Regions from separate parts of the Clostridium sulfidigenes genome, predicted to be linked through region 1. Evidence: riboswitches for the same ligand, from Rfam matches in the RefSeq annotation. Region 1 holds a riboswitch; each other region holds the start of a gene.

Region 1 (6,722 bases):
AATATCCTTCACCATAATAGTTTGGATTTCTTTTTAGAGATACAAATTCTTTTTCCTGGAATTTCTCTAAAGTATATGGACCTGAGCCAATTGGTTTTGTTGTTATAGCTTCTATAGATGATGTATCTCCAACCTTCCAATTTGCACCATAATAATGTTCTGGCATGATTGCCATATTACAGTTAGCAAGATTTGTTCTTAGTGGCTCAGCAAAACTAAATTTAACTGTATACTCATCTACAGCAACTACCCCTTTGAACTCTTCAGTCTTACCCTTTGAATATTCCTTATATCCAGCTAAATCTTTAACAACAGATCCATATCTACCAGTATAAGATTTGTCTGATAAAAATTGATAAGTGAAAACAACGTCATCTGCTGTTACCTTTTCACCATCAGAGAAAGTCATATCCTTCTTCAATTTGAAGGTTATTTCCTTGGCATCGTCTGAAAATTCCCAACTTTCAGCTGCTGATGGTTGATATTCTCCATTAACATCCATTGTAATAAGTGAATCAAATATCATGTCAATTATAGTAGCATCATAGGCAGATGAATAATATCCTGGGTTAAAGTTACCAGACGCCTCTGTTATTCCAGCAACTAAAGTACCCCCAATTTTCTTCTCTGCTTCTTCAGTTTTTGGTGTATCCTTTGATGTGTCTTCTTTTTTCTCTTTATCACCACATCCAACTAATGAAAAAGCTAAAATACTTGACAACATCAAGGCCATTAATTTTCTTTTCTTCAAAATCTATTCCCCCTTAAAATAATTAAGTTATAAATAAATACAAAAATATATTTTAAAAATATATACTTGTATAAATTCCTATCCCCCATAGTTAATACAATTTTAAATTTGATTTAGCTTTTAATTAAGCTGATTATTGCATTTTTATGTCATGTATTTAATTTCATATATTGTATGTTTATTACTATTAAATATATATATTACAGTTTTGTAAATTCATTATCCTAATAATACATATATTTTTTACTTTTGTAAATACCTTTTTGGAAATTTTCAGAATTTTCTTTATATTGTTTAGGATTTAAAAATATTCGGTATTCTAATATTTCGTTAAATACAATACTTTCATAATATTATATATATGGAATTTACATACAGTATTTTCATCTTCGTAAAAAAATAAGAGACTGTTTTTTTAAACAGTCTCTACCTTTACATATTATTCATATATTAAAACTTTATATTTATTGTAAATTAGCTGAAACAACTTAATAAGTATACATTACTACTATTACAAATTCCAACAGTGATTTAGAGGTCCATTACCTTTTCCAATATTTAAATTATCCCTTAAAGCACCGGTTATATATTTTTTTGCCCTTAAAATGCTTTCATCTATGCCGTAACCTGCTGCTAAATTACAAGCTATGGAAGATGATAAGGTGCAACCTGTTCCATGGGTATTTGAATTATCTATTTTCTCTTCATAATACCAAGTTATTTTCCCATTTTTATATAATAAATCGTCAGCACAATTTTCCAAGTGACCTCCTTTAATAAGAATTTTTCCTTTATACTCCTTTGAAATTTTTTCTGCTGCTTTTATCATATTTTCTTTACTTAAAATTTTAAATCCACAAATACATTCTGCTTCAGGAATATTAGGAGTAATCACATCAGCTATAGGTAAAAGTTTTGTAATCAACGCTTCCATGGCATCCTCTGAAAGAAGTCTACTTCCACTGGTAGATATCATAACTGGATCAACTACAATATTTTTAGCCTTATATTCTAATAATCTTTCAACAATCTCTTGAATAATCTCCTTAGAGGATACCATTCCTATCTTAATGGCATCTGGGAAAATATCTTTCATAATGCAATGGATTTCTTTATTTAAGAACTCTCTTGATATATTTAAAACCTCATAAACTCCAGTGGTATTTTGTGCTGTTAAAGCTGTTATAGCACTCATTGCATACATTTTATGGGCTACGATAGTTTTTATATCTGCTTGTATTCCAGCTCCTCCACTGCAATCCGATCCTGCTATTGTAAGTATCTTTTTCATTATAAATCAATCCCCTCTATCAATGTATATATTATATAAAGTATTTTCCATCTAAAATACACACCTATTTCCCATGTCTAATCTATTGAGTTAGCATACATTCAGTTAACTCTAACATTTGTTTTGTTGCTAATAGCACATCTTCTTTAGAAAATATTGAAGACACTAAAGCAACTCCATGTATTCCTAAGCCTTTTAGGTTCATAATATTATTCTCATCTATACCTCCAATAGCCACCACTGGTATAGTTACAGATTTGCATATATTTTTAATGGTTTCAAAGGTTATTACTCTAGTATCTAATTTAGTTGAAGTTGAAAAAGCTGCTCCAACTCCAATATAACTTGCCCCATCTTTTTCTGCTTTAATAGCTTGTTCCACAGTTTTTGCTGTAACTCCTAAAATTTTATCTTTACCTATCAGCTTTTTCACTTCTGCTGCATCCATATCACTTTGACCTATATGAACCCCAGATGCATCAATACTTATAGCTATTTCCACATTATCATTAATAATTAAAGGAATATTATATTTATCTGTAATCTTCTTTATCTCTTTTCCTTCCTTTAGAAATTCATCATAGGATAAATTTTTTTCTCTTAGTTGAATTAATGTAGCTCCTCCTTGTAAAGTTTTTTCGATTTCTTCAGTAAATAATTTTCCATCTAACCAACTTCTATCCGTTACTACATATAACTTCATTTGACTTTTACTTATACTCATTTCATACACTTCCTTAACAGAATTTTGTAGAATCTAAAAAAATATGGGACATACCAAATAGTATGTCCCATTAATATTTTTAATGTAATTCCCTACGTTGGCATTATCCAAATCAGGTTATAGGTCGAAGCTACTTTTTGCTTCCTCTCAGCCTGTTATACAAGCTCCCTAAATATTTAATTTCTTAAAGCATAGCATTGATTACATCTTTTGTCAATTTTCTCTGCTTTCTGTGTAATTTAATTACACCCTTTAGACGAGAAATCATCTGAACCCCGCATGAATAAAACAACTATTTAAATAGTTAAATATTTAAATAGTTATATATATAACTATTTCCCTATAAAAATATATAGCTATTTATATATTTTTATAGGGAATTTTATCATATACTGACTATTAAATTAAAAATTTTATTATATTTTCATAATCAAACTTTTAATTAGAAACTTTTTAATAAATTTGCCATTTCTATAGCTGTTACTGCTGCATCGTAGCCCTTATTACCTGCTTTAGTTCCGGCTCTTTCTATAGCCTGTTCTATAGTGTCCGTTGTTAAAACTCCAAAAATAACTGGTTTCTCTGTACTAAGAGATACTGATGCTATTCCTTTTGAAGCTTCAGCACAAACGTAATCGAAATGTGGTGTAGAGCCCTTAATAACTGCTCCAAGACATATAATTGCATCATAATTTTCATTTTTAGCCATTTTTTTTGCTACAAGTGGTAATTCAAAAGCTCCTGGCACCCATGCCACTTCAATATTATCTTCTTCTACTCCATGTCTTTTAAGTCCATCAATGGCTCCACCTAAAAGTTTAGATACAATAAACTCATTAAATCTTCCTACTACTATCCCAACTCTTAATCCTTGCGCAACTAAATTTCCTTCAAATATTTTCATCATTATTCCTCCTAGATTATATTATAATTTATACTAAATCATTGATTTAGAGTATTACTGGTAACTAAGTATGTGGTCCATTTTATTTTGTTTAGTTTTTAAATAAAATTCATTATCTTTATTGTAATTGATTTGGATTGGGACTCTCTCTACCACCTCAATATCATATCCATCTAATCCTTTAATTTTCTTGGGATTATTAGTCATAAGTCTAAGTTTTTTAGCTCCTAACTCTCTAAGAATTTGAGCTCCTATTCCATAATCTCTAAGGTCTGCTGGAAATCCAAGTTTAATATTTGCCTCTACTGTATCATATCCATGGTCTTGTAAATCGTAGGCCTTTAATTTATTTATAAGTCCTATGCCTCTTCCCTCTTGTCGCATATATAAAAGTATCCCGCAACCTTCTTCTTCAATTCTCCTTAAAGCTTCTGCCAATTGCTCTCCACAATCACATCTATTAGATCCAAGGACGTCTCCTGTTAAGCATTCAGAATGAAGTCTTGTTAGAATTGGTTTATTCTCATCAATTTCTCCTTTAACTAATGCCACATGATGTTCTCCATTCAATTTATTAATAAAACCATACATTTTAAAATTACCGTATTTTGTAGGCATATCTACTACTGCTGCCATTTCCACTAATACTTCTGTCTTTCTTCTATATCTTACTAAATCTGCTATAGTTATTACTTTAATATTATGTAGTTTACCGAATTCTAAAAGTTCCTCAGTTCTAGCCATAGTTCCATCTTCACTCATAATTTCACAAATTACTCCTGCTGGCTTTAAGCCTGCCATTTTGGCTAAATCCACTGCTGCCTCAGTATGTCCTACTCTTTTTAATACACCTCCATCTCTAGCTTGTAGAGGAAATATATGCCCTGGTCTTCTAAAGTCTTTTCCTATGCTATCTTCATCTAAAATCTTCTGAATAGTTAAAGCTCTCTCGTAGGCAGATATTCCTGTAGTTGTACTAATATGATCTACGGATACTGTAAATGCAGTTTCATGATTATCTGTATTTTTTTCAACCATGGGCTCAATTTTTAAATCTCTAAGTCTTTCTCCCTCCAATGGCATACATATAAGACCTCTCCCAAACTTAGCCATAAAATTTATAGCTTCTGGAGTAACCTTTTCAGCAGCCATTAATAAATCTCCCTCATTTTCTCTATCGGGATCATCAATAACTATAACCATCTTCCCTTCTTTAATATCCTTAATTGCTTCTTCAATCGTGTAAAATTCTGACATGTTTAACCCTCCCTATTTTATTTAATCTTATAAGAATCCATTTTCTTTAAGAAAGTCTTCATTAATGGAATCTTTTTTTTCTATTTTTTTATCACTTTGAAATGTTAAAAGTTTTTCTACATATTTACCTATAACATCACATTCAAGATTTACAGTATCTTCAATGGTTTTAGATAATAATATAGTTTCTTTTCCAGTATGTGGAATTATAGATACTTTAAATACCTTATTATCTACATAGGCCACAGTAAGACTTATTCCATCAATGGCAATAGAACCTTTTTCAACTATATACTGTAAAATGTTTTCCTTAGCCCCTATGGTAACCCATATTGCATTATCTTCCTTTTCCAGGGAAACAATTTTCCCAACGCCATCTATATGTCCACTTACTATATGTCCTCCAAATCTTCCTTTAGCACTTAAGGCTCTTTCTAAATTTACTTTGCTTCCAACCTTTAGTTCCCCTAAATTACTTCTTCTTAAAGTTTCAGCCATAACATCAGCATCAAATATATTTCCATATATATTTGTTACTGTTAAGCATACTCCATTGGTACAAATACTATGTCCTAACTTTACATCCTCAATAACTTTATTAGCTTTAATTGAAAGTATGGAAGATTTTTCTCCCTTTTTTATTCCTCTAATTTCTCCTACCTCTTCAACTATTCCTGTAAACAAGGCTTCCATCTCTCCTTCATGTATCCTTCTATTAAAATATCTTCTCCTATAGTACCTACCCTTATACTCTCTACTCCATAGGCTTCTTCTAGAACTTTTATTCCTATTCCCTCTACTGGAGTTTTAGACCTTTCTCCTCCAATAAATTTTGGTGCAATGTAAATTTGAGTTTTATCTACTATTCCAGCTTTTAGGGCTTCGAAGTTTAAGGTTCCCCCTCCTTCAAGAAGAATACTATCAATGTTCATTTCTCCTAAAGTCTCCATTAATATCTCCAAATTAACTTTTCCCTCTTTAGAAGGAATGACCACCACCTCTACACCCCTCTCAGTGTAAATAGATATTTTTTCCTTTGAAGCTTTTTCCGTAGTTACTATAATAGTTCTTGCCTTCTTATCCTCTATAACTTTAGAATTTAAAGGAATTCTAAGAGAGCTATCTAAAATTATTCTTATAGGGCTTTTCCCTCCTAGTACCCTACAAGTCAACTCTGGATTATCCTTAATAACCGTATTAGCTCCAACCATTATTCCCATAAGGTCATTTCTCAAATTATGCACATTTTTTCTTGAAGCTTCTCCAGTTATCCACTTTGATTCCCCATATTGAGTAGCTATCTTACCATCTAGTGACATGGCAGTTTTCATGATTACGAAGGGTTTCTTTGTAGAAATGTACTTCATAAATATTTCATTTAAAGCAATACATTCCTTTTCTAAAACACCTATATCTACAATTATTCCAGAGTCTCTAAGTTTTTCAACTCCTCTCCCCGCCACTAATGGGTTTGGATCTAAAGCTCCAATTACTACTCTCTTTATTTTTTTCTCTATGATTTTATCTACACAAGGTGGTGTTTTTCCATGATGAGAACAGGGCTCTAAGGTCACATAAAGAGTTGCTCCCAAAGTATCTTCTTTAGCATCTTTAAAAGCATTAACCTCCGCATGGTTATGTCCATAGACCTGATGATATCCTTCACCAATAATAGTTCCATTTTTAACAATTACAGCACCTACCATTGGATTAGGATTAACACTTCCCCGTCCCTTCTCTGCTAATGTCAAAGCCAATCTCATATAATTTTCATCCATTAAAATCACATCCTTAT
Region 2 (6,722 bases), on a different contig from region 1:
AATAGAAGAGTTTGCTACTTTAGCAAATAAGATATACGAGATTCGTCTTAAATAGACGAATCTTTTTTCTTATAAAAATAAATAAAGAATATCCTTCATTTTTTATATATAGTAGTCATATATTATAATGTATAAATAAAAATGGAGGTAAAGAGTATGCCGTCTAGAAAAAGCTATAATAGATTTTTTATAATATTACAAGAAGATCAAAAAGGATATGGACTAGATTCTAATAAAACACCTTCAGGCTACGCTAAGTTAGAGGTAAGAAATGATAAAGCAAAAGCCTCATATTATGCTCAAAATCTTAAAAAGCAAAAGGGCCCATACTTTATGATTTTAATAGTTCAAGGAAACAATGGTAATGAACTAATAAATCTTGGTCGAATCAATATAGATGATGGCGGAAAAGCTGATGTTAGCAATGAATTTAATGCTAATAATTTAGTAAATACAAACATAGGTATGGACAAGGTGCAAGGAGCAGCTATTGGTAAGATAAGTGCAGATAAAGTTATGCCTGTAATGGTAGGGTTTATTGGAGGAGAAGAGCTTAAAAACTGGCAGAGCTATCCTCTAGCTACCAGTGATAGCAATACTGTAAAAGAAAATAATAGTACAACTACACCAGTAAAAGAAACTTTAAAATCAGATAATGAAAATATGAATAGAGTAGTGCCTGAAATTCAAGATACAAATTTAGGGCAGCAAGAAAGTAATACTGGAATTATGCAAAATAACACCAATAATACACAGCAACAGACAGGAGTATCACAAAATACAGGAACTGATAATACACAGCAACAAACAGGAATGCCGCAAAATGTAGGAACTGATAATACAAACATTACTAATCCTCCATATGGTGGAATTATTCCTAATATACCTGGAAGTACTTCTATTCCTATGCCAAATACAAGTGCACCAGGAAGTACTTCTAATCCTACCCCTAATACCAATATACCTGGAATCGCTCCTACTCCTATCCCTAATATCAATATACCTGGAATCACCCCTACTCCAATGTCTAATATAAGAGGTGATGAAAATTATATAAGTGATGAAGTAGATATTATTGATGTTGAAGAAATTGAACCTTTGGTAAAGAATGATCTAATAAATGAACAATTAGAAAGTAATGATGAAGACTATATTGATGATGAGAATAGAATATTTGAAGAATATGAAAAAGAAATAGAAAGGTTAAAAGATTATAGGAAAAAACACTCTAAAAAGAAGAATAAATATGATGATTGTAAGGTGAAAAAATCATATGATTATGACGATATAGAAAAAAAATGTGAAGATTGCAAACCTGAGAAACATAAAAAAAGTGAATGGAATGATAAGGATTATCCAATGGGAACTATGGGTAAATTTTTTAAAGAAGTTATCTATGGTTTAGAAAAGATTGGTAGTAATGAGAATATTAAAAATTGTTTTTGGTACAAAGCTCATGTAAAAAAATTAGAGGATATGTATTGTGTTTATGATTACAATAAATATTCTGTGGTGTTCTATCCTATGATTTGCTATTATCCTTATATATCACGACATGGAAATTTCATGGTTGGATATAAATGTGATGATGAAGGTAATTTAAAATATATTATATATGCAATACCAGGAACAAGAGATTTGGCAGACCAACCATATGAAGGAAAGACTGGTTTCGTAACTTTCATGCCAGATGAAGATAATGATAAAACAGGTCATTGGTTAATGTATTATGATATAAAAGGAAATACTGTGGTTGTACCAGTTAAGAGATAAGATAATATATGAATTTAAAACTCCGAATTTTATTCGGAGTTTATTCTATTTTTTGAAAAAGGTACATAGTATATTAATAAAGGGAGGGTAACATATGAAATTAGTAGATGATAATATGAGAAAATTAGGATTAGCAATAATACTAGCAGGGCTTATGATAGTTATATTAGGAGTTGGAAAATATTTTGAAGAAAGTCTAAGAACAGCTACATTAACTCAGAATAGTATGGTTGAATTTAAGCAATATGATATTCTAGATGGTAAAATAAAATATAAGTTACCTAGTAGCTGGTTAACTACAATAAAAGAGAATAAAGATGATAAAATTGTATACTTAAATGAATTTGTTTCAGATGATGCTAATACTTATGGTTCTATAGAGCTTATAAGTAGCAGTGAAGGTGTTAAAGCAACAATAGATAAGTGCATAGCAGATGTAGAGGGTATGGGAATAAAAGACTATAAAAAAGAAAAAGTGAAGATAGATAATATAGAATTAGATTATATTAAGTATGATTTAAAAAGTAGTAAAGAAAATGTAAAAAGAACCTATGAATATTATGTTCCATACGATGATTATGTGGCTAGAATAACATTTATAATTAGTGATAAAAAAGCTAGAGAGAATACACAAGTGGTATTTGAAAATATAGTTAAAACTTTTTCCTTTGAAAAGTAAAAGAGTTATTTGATTTAATGTATAACAACTATTATAATAAAACATATGATAAAGAATGAAAAATTCTAAGAATTTTTCAAGTGGAGGGCAAAGGTGAGAAGAGTAAAGAGTAATTTCATAGTTATATTATTAATAATATCATCATTACTAATTTCCGCTTGTGGTATAAGGGGAAATAGTGATTTTAACTATATGCAAGAAAGGAACATTATGAAGGTTACAATTCAGAGTACTAGAGATAAAAGTTATAAGTTTACTGTTACTGACAAAGATGTAATAAATGATATATATAGTATACTTTCTAGTGCAAGTGTTGTTGAAGAAAAGTCAACCCTAGACCCAGACTATACTCTGGAGATATATGAGAGCCCAACAGAATTTAAGACCTTTAATTATGTAGCTGGACTTGACAAGAAGGATGGGGCAAATCTGTATAATGATGATAATAAGTATATTGTTTCTAAGAGGCTTGATAATGATATTATAAAAAACTTTGCAAATATAAGAAAACCTATCGACTTTGAGTATGTATATTATACTTCTATTTTAAGTTGTTTAGATAAGTACGTATCCGCTAATAAAGATGCAGGTAATGTTGGAGTTAATATATCTAGTGATAATATGGCTGCACGTTTTCAAATATCCACAGAGATTGAGGAATTTAAGAAGAAAATAAATAAACTTAAATCAGTAACATTCATGGATACCTCTGTTACTAGAGATGATTTTAATGTAGTTATGAATATAAAAACAGAAGGATATACATCTAAGAAATATAAAGGTATTGTTACCTTTGAAAAGACTGAAAATGCTTCCTCCACTAGCTATTATATAAGTAACGTTTATGATCGTGGAGAATGGAAGTTTAACATAAGTGATGAAAAACCGAAGGAATTCTAAAAGTAAAATAAATATAGTAATTAAAAGGATATAGCATGATGATTAAATGAACATCACGCTATATCCTTATTAAATTATTGTATAGAATTATTAGTATAAGGAGCTAATCGTTTTGTAAGACTATTTAAATTTATAACTGAGCATACAGCTAAGCAAATTATACAATCTATAAGAATATAAGTACCATTATATACTAGTGAATATACTGCTGGAGTTAAGTTGTAATCAGCAGCATAACTTCCCCAGAAAATTATTCCTGCAATGTAGTGGAATATAAATCTTGCAAAGAAAGCTACTATTATAGCTAAATACTTATTTTTCTTAAAAAATCCTGAAAGTCCAATTGCCATAAAAGGTAGAGTATAGTCAAAAAGAACTTGAATAGGGTGAAGAATATATGCAGGTCCTATAACAAAGTTTAGTATTCCATACACAAAGCCAGTGAATATTCCTATAGTAGGCCCATAAATCAAGGATATTAAAATTATAGGTAGCATACTAGCAAGAGTTGCGCTTCCACCTAAAGGAAATTCGAAAAATTTGAAAAACTGAAGAATTACCGACATAGCAACTGCTAAGGCTATATGAGCTGTTAATCTAGAAGTAAACTTGATATGTTTAACTTTTATAAACACACAAAATAGAATTAGGACACCAAATAAGGTGGCAATAGTTGTCCAACTAGCTAGAATATTTTTCATATTTTCTAAGATATTCATAAAGAGTCCTCCTTAAATTAAGTAGTGCTAAGGACTAATGTTGAAGCTGAAGTTATACTCTGCAAAAAAGCCATGTTCGTAAGAACACGGCTAAATAACTAAGCATTAACTTAAGCTTATTAATCGCTTCCCTACGCTAGCATTATCTAGGTCAGGTAAAGGGTAATGAAAAATCATTTCTCAGCCGAAGCACCCCTAGCACAATATATTATTTTATATTTTCATAATAGCATACATAGTTTTATAGTTCAATAGAGCCCTATATAAACCGAATAAAAATAGAGACTACGAATTTTAATCGTGTCTCTATAATGATGAATAATACATATTTCTTTAAAATATATATCTATATTTTTGTAACATTTGCTGCTTGAGGGCCTCTATCCCCACTAACTATTTCAAATTGAACCTTTTGTCCTTCATCAAGAACCTTATAGCCATCTCCCGTTACAGCAGAGAAATGTACAAATACATCTTCATGACCTTCCATAGATATAAATCCAAACCCTTTTTCACTATTAAACCATTTTACTGTTCCTACTTCCATATAATCTCCGTTAAGCAACTTAAATAGTTGCACCCTTTTCAACATACTCAGTTTTGCGGTGCTACTCCTGTTGGTCGTGTACTCTAGGGCATCAAATCTTAATATTATTAAGATAAGCACGGAATCTCCTTTCAAAATATTTGACCATATCTAATTTCTTAGATATTAATTATAGTGTTCTCAATTTAAAATTTTTTATACTATTTTATTATACGTTTAGCAATATAATATCTATTACTATAATAAGCAGAATTTAAGTTAGAAACTCTTACGCAGTCACCAGGTTTAGGAGCTTGTATAAATAAATCATTACCCTTATAGATTCCTACATGAGATATATCATTAGGATCATCATCATTAGTAGTAAAGAAGATTAAATCTCCAGGTTTTAAATCCTTACGATGAACAATAACACCTTGATGCACTTGATAGTATGTAGATCTTTCTAAGGAGATTCCTAGTTGCTTGTACACATATTGAGCAAGTCCAGAACAGTCAAAACCTACAGGGGTAAATCCACCCCAAAGGTATGGTACTCCAATGTATTCTTCAGCTTTAGCAACTATGTCTTCACCAGTACAGTTACTTTGTATAAGAGGAGTTTCCTTTACTATTGGATTTGATGATTGATTTTCATCAGATATGGTTACATAGTCACCGCTAATATATCCATTAGTAGTACCTACCTTAACATTATACCAACCATTAGTATAAGAAATAATAGGTAATTTACTACCATATCTTACTGTAGTTAGGATAGTATGGCTAGTGCCAGCCCCAGAACGGACATTTAAAGCATCTGCATTAACAATTGCAACCTTACCGTTTACAGTGTGAGAAGGTGGAATTTCTTTAGGTGGTATAACTTCACCTCTACTAGGATTCTTGTCAGTAGAACTACTATTCTTTGAAATAAATTCTGAACTTACAAAGGCTTTACCACCTTTGAATTTGATTTTGTGCCAACCGTTGCTGGTTGACAATATTTCAACCTTAGAATTTTTATATAGAGTTCCAACTATTTTAGAACTAGTATTTCCACTAGAACGAACATTTAGAGCATCTGCATTAACAATACCCGTAGATTTAACGGTACTATCAGTAGAAGAGTTACTATTGTTATTATTAGTACCGTTACCTGAGTTTGTATTAGTTGAAGAAGTATTAATGTATTCAGCACTAACAAAACCCGTAGTATTATTATATTTAATTTTGTGCCAACCATTACTAGTAGATATTATTTGGATTTTAGCATTTTTAGAAAGAGAACCAATAATTCTACTGTTAGTATTACCTGCAGAACGCACATTTAAGGCAGTAGCAGTAACAATTCCAGTTTTAGATGCTTGTACTGTATTAGAATTATTATCTAGTTTTACATATTCTCCAGAAATCCAACCAGTAGTGTTATTATATTTAATTTTATACCATCCATTTGATATCTCTAGAATTGATACTTTAGTATTATAATTTATTTTACCAATAATATTACTACTAGTATTATGATTTGATCTTATATTTAATACATCTGCAGTTATAGTTCCTGTAACTGTAGAGTTGTATGAAGAATTTGAAGTTTGAGCTGGATCAGCTATAGCTATAACTTGCATAGAAGTAGCAATGGCTGTGCCCGTTGCAAGTGTACATAAAACTTTCAATGCTTTATCATTCATTAATTAACAGTCCTTTCTCAACAATATTTTCCCATAGAATATATTTCATATTATTACTTAAATTATAAGGTAAAAAATGATATATAACAACAAATAACAGCAAATACATTTATATTTTTTTAATTCAATAGAACTCTAATCTAGTTTTAAGATTAGAGTTCAAAAATTTTAACTAAATTTACACCTTCTAAAGGTGGTTTTATAGTTAATGTATGAGATTTTAGGTTTACAGCATTTTTCATAAAAGATATGAAATTTTCTATTCCATGAACAGGAAAGTCTATATGTGGAACTTTATAATGCATTGGAATTACTAATTTACTTTGGATTTTATTGCAAAGAGTGGCAGCAATTTCAGGAGCGATGGTAAAATTACTCCCTACTGGTATGAAGAGTATATCTACAGTACCTAATAAATCTAATTCTTCAGC
Region 3 (6,722 bases), on a different contig from region 1:
CTTCCTTCATATCATCTAGGTTTGGAAGTCTTAAATGTTCTGCTGGAGTTACATAACATAAAAAGTCTGCTCCATAACTTGCTGCAATAGCTCCACCAATGGCAGAAGTTATATGATCATAACCTGGAGCTACATCCGTAACTAAAGGTCCTAAAACATAAAATGGTGCTCCGTGACAAAGTCTTTTTTGAAGTAACATATTAGCTTCTATTTCATTTATAGCCATGTGCCCTGGACCTTCAATTATAACTTGTACATTTCTCTCCCAAGCTCTTTTTGTAAGCTCACCTAATACCATAAGCTCCTTAATTTGTGAAGCATCTGTGGCATCAGCTATCGAACCTGGTCTACATGCGTCTCCTAAACTTAAAGTTAAATCATATTTTTCACATATATCTAATAATCTATCAAAATACTCATAGAATGGATTTTCTCTCTGATTTAATTCCATCCAAGCAAACAAAAGAGATCCTCCCCTTGAAACTATATTAGTAATCCTCTTATTTCTTTTAAAAGTATTTATAGTTTCCCTGTTTAGTCCTGCATGGATAGTTACAAAATCTACTCCATCCTGTGCATGCTTTTCTACTACTTTAAAGAATTCATCTACAGAGATATCCTTTAGTTCCTTATCATAAAAGCCAACTACATCATACATTGGTACTGTTCCAATCATCGCTGTAGACATTTCTACTAACTTTTCTCTAAACTTCGCAGTTTTTCCATAATTAGAAAGGTCCATAATAGCCTCTGCTTTCATATCTAAAGCAACTTTTACCTTTTCCATTTCTTTATCTATGTCATCACAATCTTTGGATATACCTAAATTTACATTTATTTTAGTTTTAAGACCTTGTCCTACTCCCTGTGGTACAAGAGATTTATGATTTTTATTAGCAGGTATAGCTACCTTCCCTTCCGCTACTAAAGCCCTTAACTCTTGAATATCCATATTCTCTGACTTAGCTACAATCTCCATCTCTCTTGTTACAATGCCCTTCCTAGCGGCATCCATTTGTGTTGTAAAATTCATACTTTCTTCCTCCCTAAGTACAATAATTATTTAATTTAATAATTTAGCGCCTTTCTTTAGGAGAAAATAATTGCTTACATATTTTTTTACAAACCTTTATTAATTCTTATCTAAAAAAATAAAGGCTTACACAAGGTAAGCCTTTAGATGAATTCATAAAATAAATATTTATAAACATTTTTATAAATAAGCTATTATTAAAATCTTTTAAAGCTTTCCTTCGATGGCATTATCCACATCAGGTTCAAGGGTTAAAGCAATTATTGCTTCTCTCAGCATTAGGCACCCCTAGCTAAATAATTATTAAATTAACTTCATTATAACATAAAAACTATAATTTTCAAATTCACTTTTAATTTATTATTATCCACATTTTTAATGGAAAATTTTTAATAACATATTTTTTCTTTCTAAGGATAAACTAAAGTCGAGTTTTCTTAAACCTTTTATTTTTCAATAGCTTATCCTTATTCTTGTTATTCTCATCAAATATACTCATACTTAAGAATTTAAGTAAATACTTTAAAAGGACGGTGTATTACAATGAAAAAATCTTTAATTATACTAACATTAGTTGGTGCCATCATGACTTCTTCTACTGTAGCCTTTGGATATGATAATATATCAATGGATTCTAATAGTGAAAAAATGACTACTATAGAGACTCCATCAGAAAAATCTAAGGATGAAAAACCCACTGAGGAAAAGAAACCAACTATGATTGAGGAAGAAGAAAAGACAAAAAAACCTGATGAAAAGAAGCAAACTATAAGTGAGTCTAAGCCTGAGAATGAAAAAGCTCCTAAAGAAGATGAAAAGAAACCAACTCTAAACGAAACTGATGAGAAAAAACAAAATACAAAGACTCCTGGAAAACATATGAGAAAACCAGAGTGTGATAATAAGTGTAACCCTGAAAATAACAAGGAAAACGAAAAGAAGGCTCAATAATTAAGTATAAATTTAAACTTAATTTAAATATAGGCTATGTTTTAACAACAGTTTAAAACATAGCCTAATATTTTATTTTATGCTGCTTTCTTTGTTTCTATATCTCTTTGAATTTTGCTAAAAAATTTATAAGTAGTTGAAGATAACATCATTCCAAAGGCAATAGCTCCACCTACTATAATAGTTTTCATTGCACTGCTATAAGCAAGGTCATAATTTTGAGCTACTATATATAATACTGTGTTATAGGCCATAACTCCTGGTACTAACGGGAATATTCCTGGTATTGAAAACTGCATACTTGGAGCCTTTAACCTTCTTGCCATTACTTCACTATAAACTCCTACTACAAATGCCCCCATGAAAGTAGCAATAATTACACTTCCTCCATAGTTGAACACTATTAAATAGCTTATCCATGCAAGAGTTCCTGAAATCCCAGCCCAAACTAATTTTTTTCTATCTATATTAAATAATATGGCCGGAAATACACTTCCAAAAAACGCTAAAACAATTTGTCTAATCATAACATAGCCTCTACTTTCACTTAAATATATTATATCTAAAAGATTCCTAGAAAATTTCTAAAGGCTAATGCAGTACCAATTCCTGAACCAATTGCTGTAATTATTAAAACTGCCTCACCTACCTTTGAAATTCCTGATGTAAAATCACCATAAATTATATCTTTTATTCCATTAGTAAGGGCTACACCAGGTAATAGTACCATAATAGACCCTAGTATAATCTTGTCCTTGTTCACTATAGTTATAATATTTTCAAATAAAATACTTATACTAGCTATAAGAAATCCTGAGAAAAAGAAGATAAAAAATTGGAAAAATCCTACGTTGGATACCTTATCTACCATATAATATATTATCATACCAATAATCGCAGATATAAAGGCTGCAAAAATTGTTCCGTTGAAAAATAATGAATAAATAAAACAAGTCATTCCACCAGCTAACACTCTAATAGGTAATTTAAAAGTAGGCGTTTTTCTTATATCTTCTAGTCTTTCCATTGCTTCCTCATAGGAAATCTTCTCTGACTCGATGCTTCGAGAAAAACTATTTACTAGCTCTATGCTATATAAATCAACACTCTTGCTTCTAACCTTTTTTAGTGATGTAACCTTTTCTTGATCCTCATCTAAAATAGATATAAAAATTCCTTTTCCTGTAGTTATGCATTCACTTTTATAATTATATGCTTTACATATCCTTTCAATAGTTTCCTCTACTCTATAGGATTCTGATCCATTACTAATAAGTAGTTCGCCTGCTGAAAGAGCTATATCTAAAACCTGTTTTGCTTTCATGATAAATCTCCTTCTAATATTCCATATATTTAATAAACATGAATTTTATTCAGTTTACTATAATTATTTTTTAGCATATTTAATATTACACATTTATTAATGGTAATTATATCATCTTTTTCATATTTGTCTATTAATTATTTATATATTAAATGAACTTATATTTATTATATATTTAACTAATTACTTTATTATTATTTCCTAAATACTAGGTTATACTTATCTCTAAAATAAAAAGAACTAACTCAAATTAATTTACTTAATTTAAGCTAGTTCTTAAAAACTATGTCAATAAACTTCAGATGGAAAAAACTCTATCCTAGTCAAAAAACTCTATTTACTTTTTATTTAGTTATTAAACTACATCTTCTTTAATGTCTTCAAATTGACTATTATATAAGTTTGCATAGAAGCCATTAGCTGCAAGTAACTCATTATGATTTCCTTGTTCTACTATATCTCCATCTTTCATTACAAGGATTAAATCTGCATCCCTTATAGTAGATAATCTATGAGCAATTACAAAACTAGTTCTACCCTTCATCAAATTATCCATTGCCTTTTGTATTAAAACCTCAGTACGAGTATCTACAGAACTAGTGGCTTCATCTAAAATTAGAATCTTAGGATCCGCAAGAATTGCACGAGCTATAGTAAGTAATTGCTTTTGACCTGCAGACACGTTATTAGCTTCTTCATTTAAAATCATATCATATCCATCAGGTAAAGTTTTTACAAAGTGATCCACATTAGCAGCCTTAGCTGCAGCAATAACTTCTTCATCATTGGCATTTAATCTACCATATCTGATATTTTCCTTAATAGAGCCATTAAATAACCAAGTATCTTGAAGTACCATACCAAATATACTACGTAAATCTTGACGGTTGAAATCTTGAATATTATGACCATCTATTAAGATAGCTCCACTATTCACATCGTAAAATCTCATAAGCAATTTAACCATGGTAGTTTTTCCTGCTCCAGTAGGTCCAACTATAGCAACCTTCTGTCCTGGTTTTACATGTGCTGAAAAATCATTGATAATAATCTTATCTTCTTTATACCCAAAGTGAACATTTTCAAAGTTTACTTCACCTTGAATTTCTTCTCCCTCATCTTCTGACAATAACAGATTTTTTATTTTAACAGGGTTTTCTGCAAATTGCACTTCCTCTTCTTCTGCTAAGAATTCAAAAACTCTTTCTGCAGCCGCTGCTGTAGATTGCATTAGATTTGCTATCTGAGCTGACTGAGCTATTGGTTGATTAAAAGATCTTACATATTGAATGAAGGATTGAATATCTCCAACTTCAATAGTTTTCTTAATAGCCAGCCATCCACCTAAAATAGATACTACTACATAGCCTATGTTTCCTACAAAGGTCATAATAGGCATCATCATTCCAGATAAAAATTGAGACTTCCAAGCCGAGTCGTATAATTTATCATTTAACTTATTAAATTCTCTAATTGCCTCTTCTTCTCCATTAAAGGCCTTAACTATATTATGCCCTCCATAAACCTCTTCTACTTGCCCATTAACATTTCCTAAATATTTCTGTTGATTTCTAAAGTGTTTTTGAGATTTCTTAACTACTACCGATATTAAAAACATAGATATTGGCAATATAAGGAGAGTTGCACCTGTCATGATACCGCTTATTGAAATCATCATTATTAGTACTCCAATTAATGTAGTAATTGAAGTTATAACTTGAGTCATACTTTGGTTTAAGTTTTGACTTACGGTATCTACATCATTTGTTACCCTAGATAAAACTTCACCATGAGTCTTATTATCAAAATATTTAAGAGGCATTCTATTAATTTTTTCAGAAATCTCTTTTCTAAGATTATATGAAACCTTTTGAGTAACTCCCGACATTATAAAACCTTGTACAAAAGAGAATAATGTACTAATTATATATAAAATCAAAAGTATTAATAAAATTCTTCCTATATATTCAAAGTCTATGCCTACTCCTGAACCTGTTATCTTACCTACAAGTCCCTTAAAAATGTTAGTGGTAGCTTTACCTAAAACCTTAGGTCCAATAATAGAAAAAGCAGCACTTCCAACGGCAAATATTATAACAATTATTATGGATGCAGTAAAAGGTTTAAGATAACTAATAAGCTTTTTCATGGTGCCCTTAAAGTTTTTAGCTTTTTCTCCAGGACCTCCCATTGGTCCACGTCCCATAGGTCCTCCACCACCCATAGGTCCTTTTTTCATATTTTGCTCCTTACTCATTAGCTAACTCCTCCTTTGAAAGTTGAGATAGTGCTATTTGTTTATACACATCACAAGTTTTCATTAACTCATTGTGAGTTCCAATACCTGCAATTCTACCTTCCTCTAAAACTATTATCTGCTCTGCATGTAGAATCGTACTTATTCTTTGAGCTACAATTAGAACTGTACTATTTAATGTTTCTTTTTTAAGGGCTTTTCGTAATGCCGCATCAGTCTTAAAATCTAAAGCTGAGAAACTATCATCAAAAATATATACCTCTGGTTTTTTAGCAATAGCTCTTGCAATAGAAAGTCTTTGTTTTTGGCCCCCTGAAACATTAGTACCCCCTTGAGATATTTCAGTATTATAACTCTCCTTAGTACCTTTAATAAAGTCAGTGGCTTGTGCAATCTCTGCAGCCTTTATCATATCTTCGTCTGTAATACTTTTACCTGAATATTTTAAGTTACTTTCAATGGTACCAGAGAATAACACTCCTTTTTGAGGTACATAACCTATCTTTTCTCTTAAATCATGTTGACTTACTTTTCTAATGTCAATTCCATCTAAAAGTATTTCTCCCTCAGTCACATCATAAAATCTCGGTACAAGATTAATAAGGGTAGACTTACCGCTTCCTGTACTACCAATAAATGCGGTAGTCTCTCCCGGCATAGCAGTAAAAGTTATATTACTTAGAACATTTTCTTCAGCGTTTGGATACTTAAAGGAAACATTATTAAATTTAAGAAATCCCTTTTTATCTTCTTCAAGTTTTATTGGAGCTACAGGATCCTTAACTACATATTCAGTGGATAATACTTCATCTATACGCCCAGCTGAAACTGTAGCACGAGGTAACATCACTGAAACCATAGATATCATTAAGAATGCCATTATAATTTGCATTGTATATTGAATAAATGCCATCATATCTCCAACTTGCATGGTTCCTGCATCAATGCTATGTGATCCATTCCATACTATTAAAATAGTAATTCCATTCATAATCAACATCATAGTTGGCATCATTAAAGCCATAGTTCTATTGACAAATAAATTATTCTTAGTTAAATCATTATTTGCTTTATCGAATCTTTTTTCTTCATGTCTTTCTGTACTAAAGGCACGAATTACCATCATACCAGTCAAAATTTCTCTAGTTACAAGGTTA

Evidence for each region. Region 1 has a riboswitch for thiamine pyrophosphate ahead of thiE (thiamine phosphate synthase). Riboswitches for the same ligand answer to the same signal wherever they lie in the genome.
Region 2: another riboswitch for thiamine pyrophosphate. It lies ahead of thiT (energy-coupled thiamine transporter ThiT); the one in region 1 lies ahead of thiE (thiamine phosphate synthase).
Region 3: another riboswitch for thiamine pyrophosphate. It lies ahead of thiC (phosphomethylpyrimidine synthase ThiC); the one in region 1 lies ahead of thiE (thiamine phosphate synthase).

The regions. Positions count from the first base shown of each region.
Region 1 is NZ_JBQHQR010000019.1:13,388-20,109, forward strand. It holds gene ACTNBA_RS17170 (ABC transporter substrate-binding protein) at 1-751, opposite strand, end outside; gene thiD (bifunctional hydroxymethylpyrimidine kinase/phosphomethylpyrimidine kinase) at 1,263-2,042, opposite strand; gene thiE (thiamine phosphate synthase) at 2,125-2,766, opposite strand; TPP riboswitch at 2,839-2,947, opposite strand; gene ribH (6,7-dimethyl-8-ribityllumazine synthase) at 3,209-3,670, opposite strand; gene ACTNBA_RS17190 (bifunctional 3,4-dihydroxy-2-butanone-4-phosphate synthase/GTP cyclohydrolase II) at 3,725-4,927, opposite strand; gene ACTNBA_RS17195 (riboflavin synthase) at 4,955-5,611, opposite strand; gene ribD (bifunctional diaminohydroxyphosphoribosylaminopyrimidine deaminase/5-amino-6-(5-phosphoribosylamino)uracil reductase RibD) at 5,596-6,705, opposite strand.
Region 2 is NZ_JBQHQR010000011.1:75,152-81,873, reverse strand. It holds gene rsmA (16S rRNA (adenine(1518)-N(6)/adenine(1519)-N(6))-dimethyltransferase RsmA) at 1-55, shown strand, start outside; gene ACTNBA_RS13170 (hypothetical protein) at 157-1,773, shown strand; gene ACTNBA_RS13165 (hypothetical protein) at 1,868-2,452, shown strand; gene ACTNBA_RS13160 (YhfM domain-containing protein) at 2,546-3,352, shown strand; gene thiT (energy-coupled thiamine transporter ThiT) at 3,427-4,071, opposite strand; TPP riboswitch at 4,183-4,278, opposite strand; gene ACTNBA_RS13150 (cold-shock protein) at 4,418-4,618, opposite strand; gene ACTNBA_RS13145 (C40 family peptidase) at 4,819-6,291, opposite strand; gene ACTNBA_RS13140 (MBL fold metallo-hydrolase) at 6,444-6,722, opposite strand, start outside.
Region 3 is NZ_JBQHQR010000013.1:45,777-52,498, forward strand. It holds gene thiC (phosphomethylpyrimidine synthase ThiC) at 1-1,033, opposite strand, end outside; TPP riboswitch at 1,232-1,333, opposite strand; gene ACTNBA_RS14300 (hypothetical protein) at 1,577-1,984, shown strand; gene ACTNBA_RS14305 (threonine/serine exporter family protein) at 2,062-2,541, opposite strand; gene ACTNBA_RS14310 (threonine/serine exporter family protein) at 2,547-3,308, opposite strand; gene ACTNBA_RS14315 (ABC transporter ATP-binding protein) at 3,664-5,565, opposite strand; gene ACTNBA_RS14320 (ABC transporter ATP-binding protein) at 5,558-6,722, opposite strand, start outside.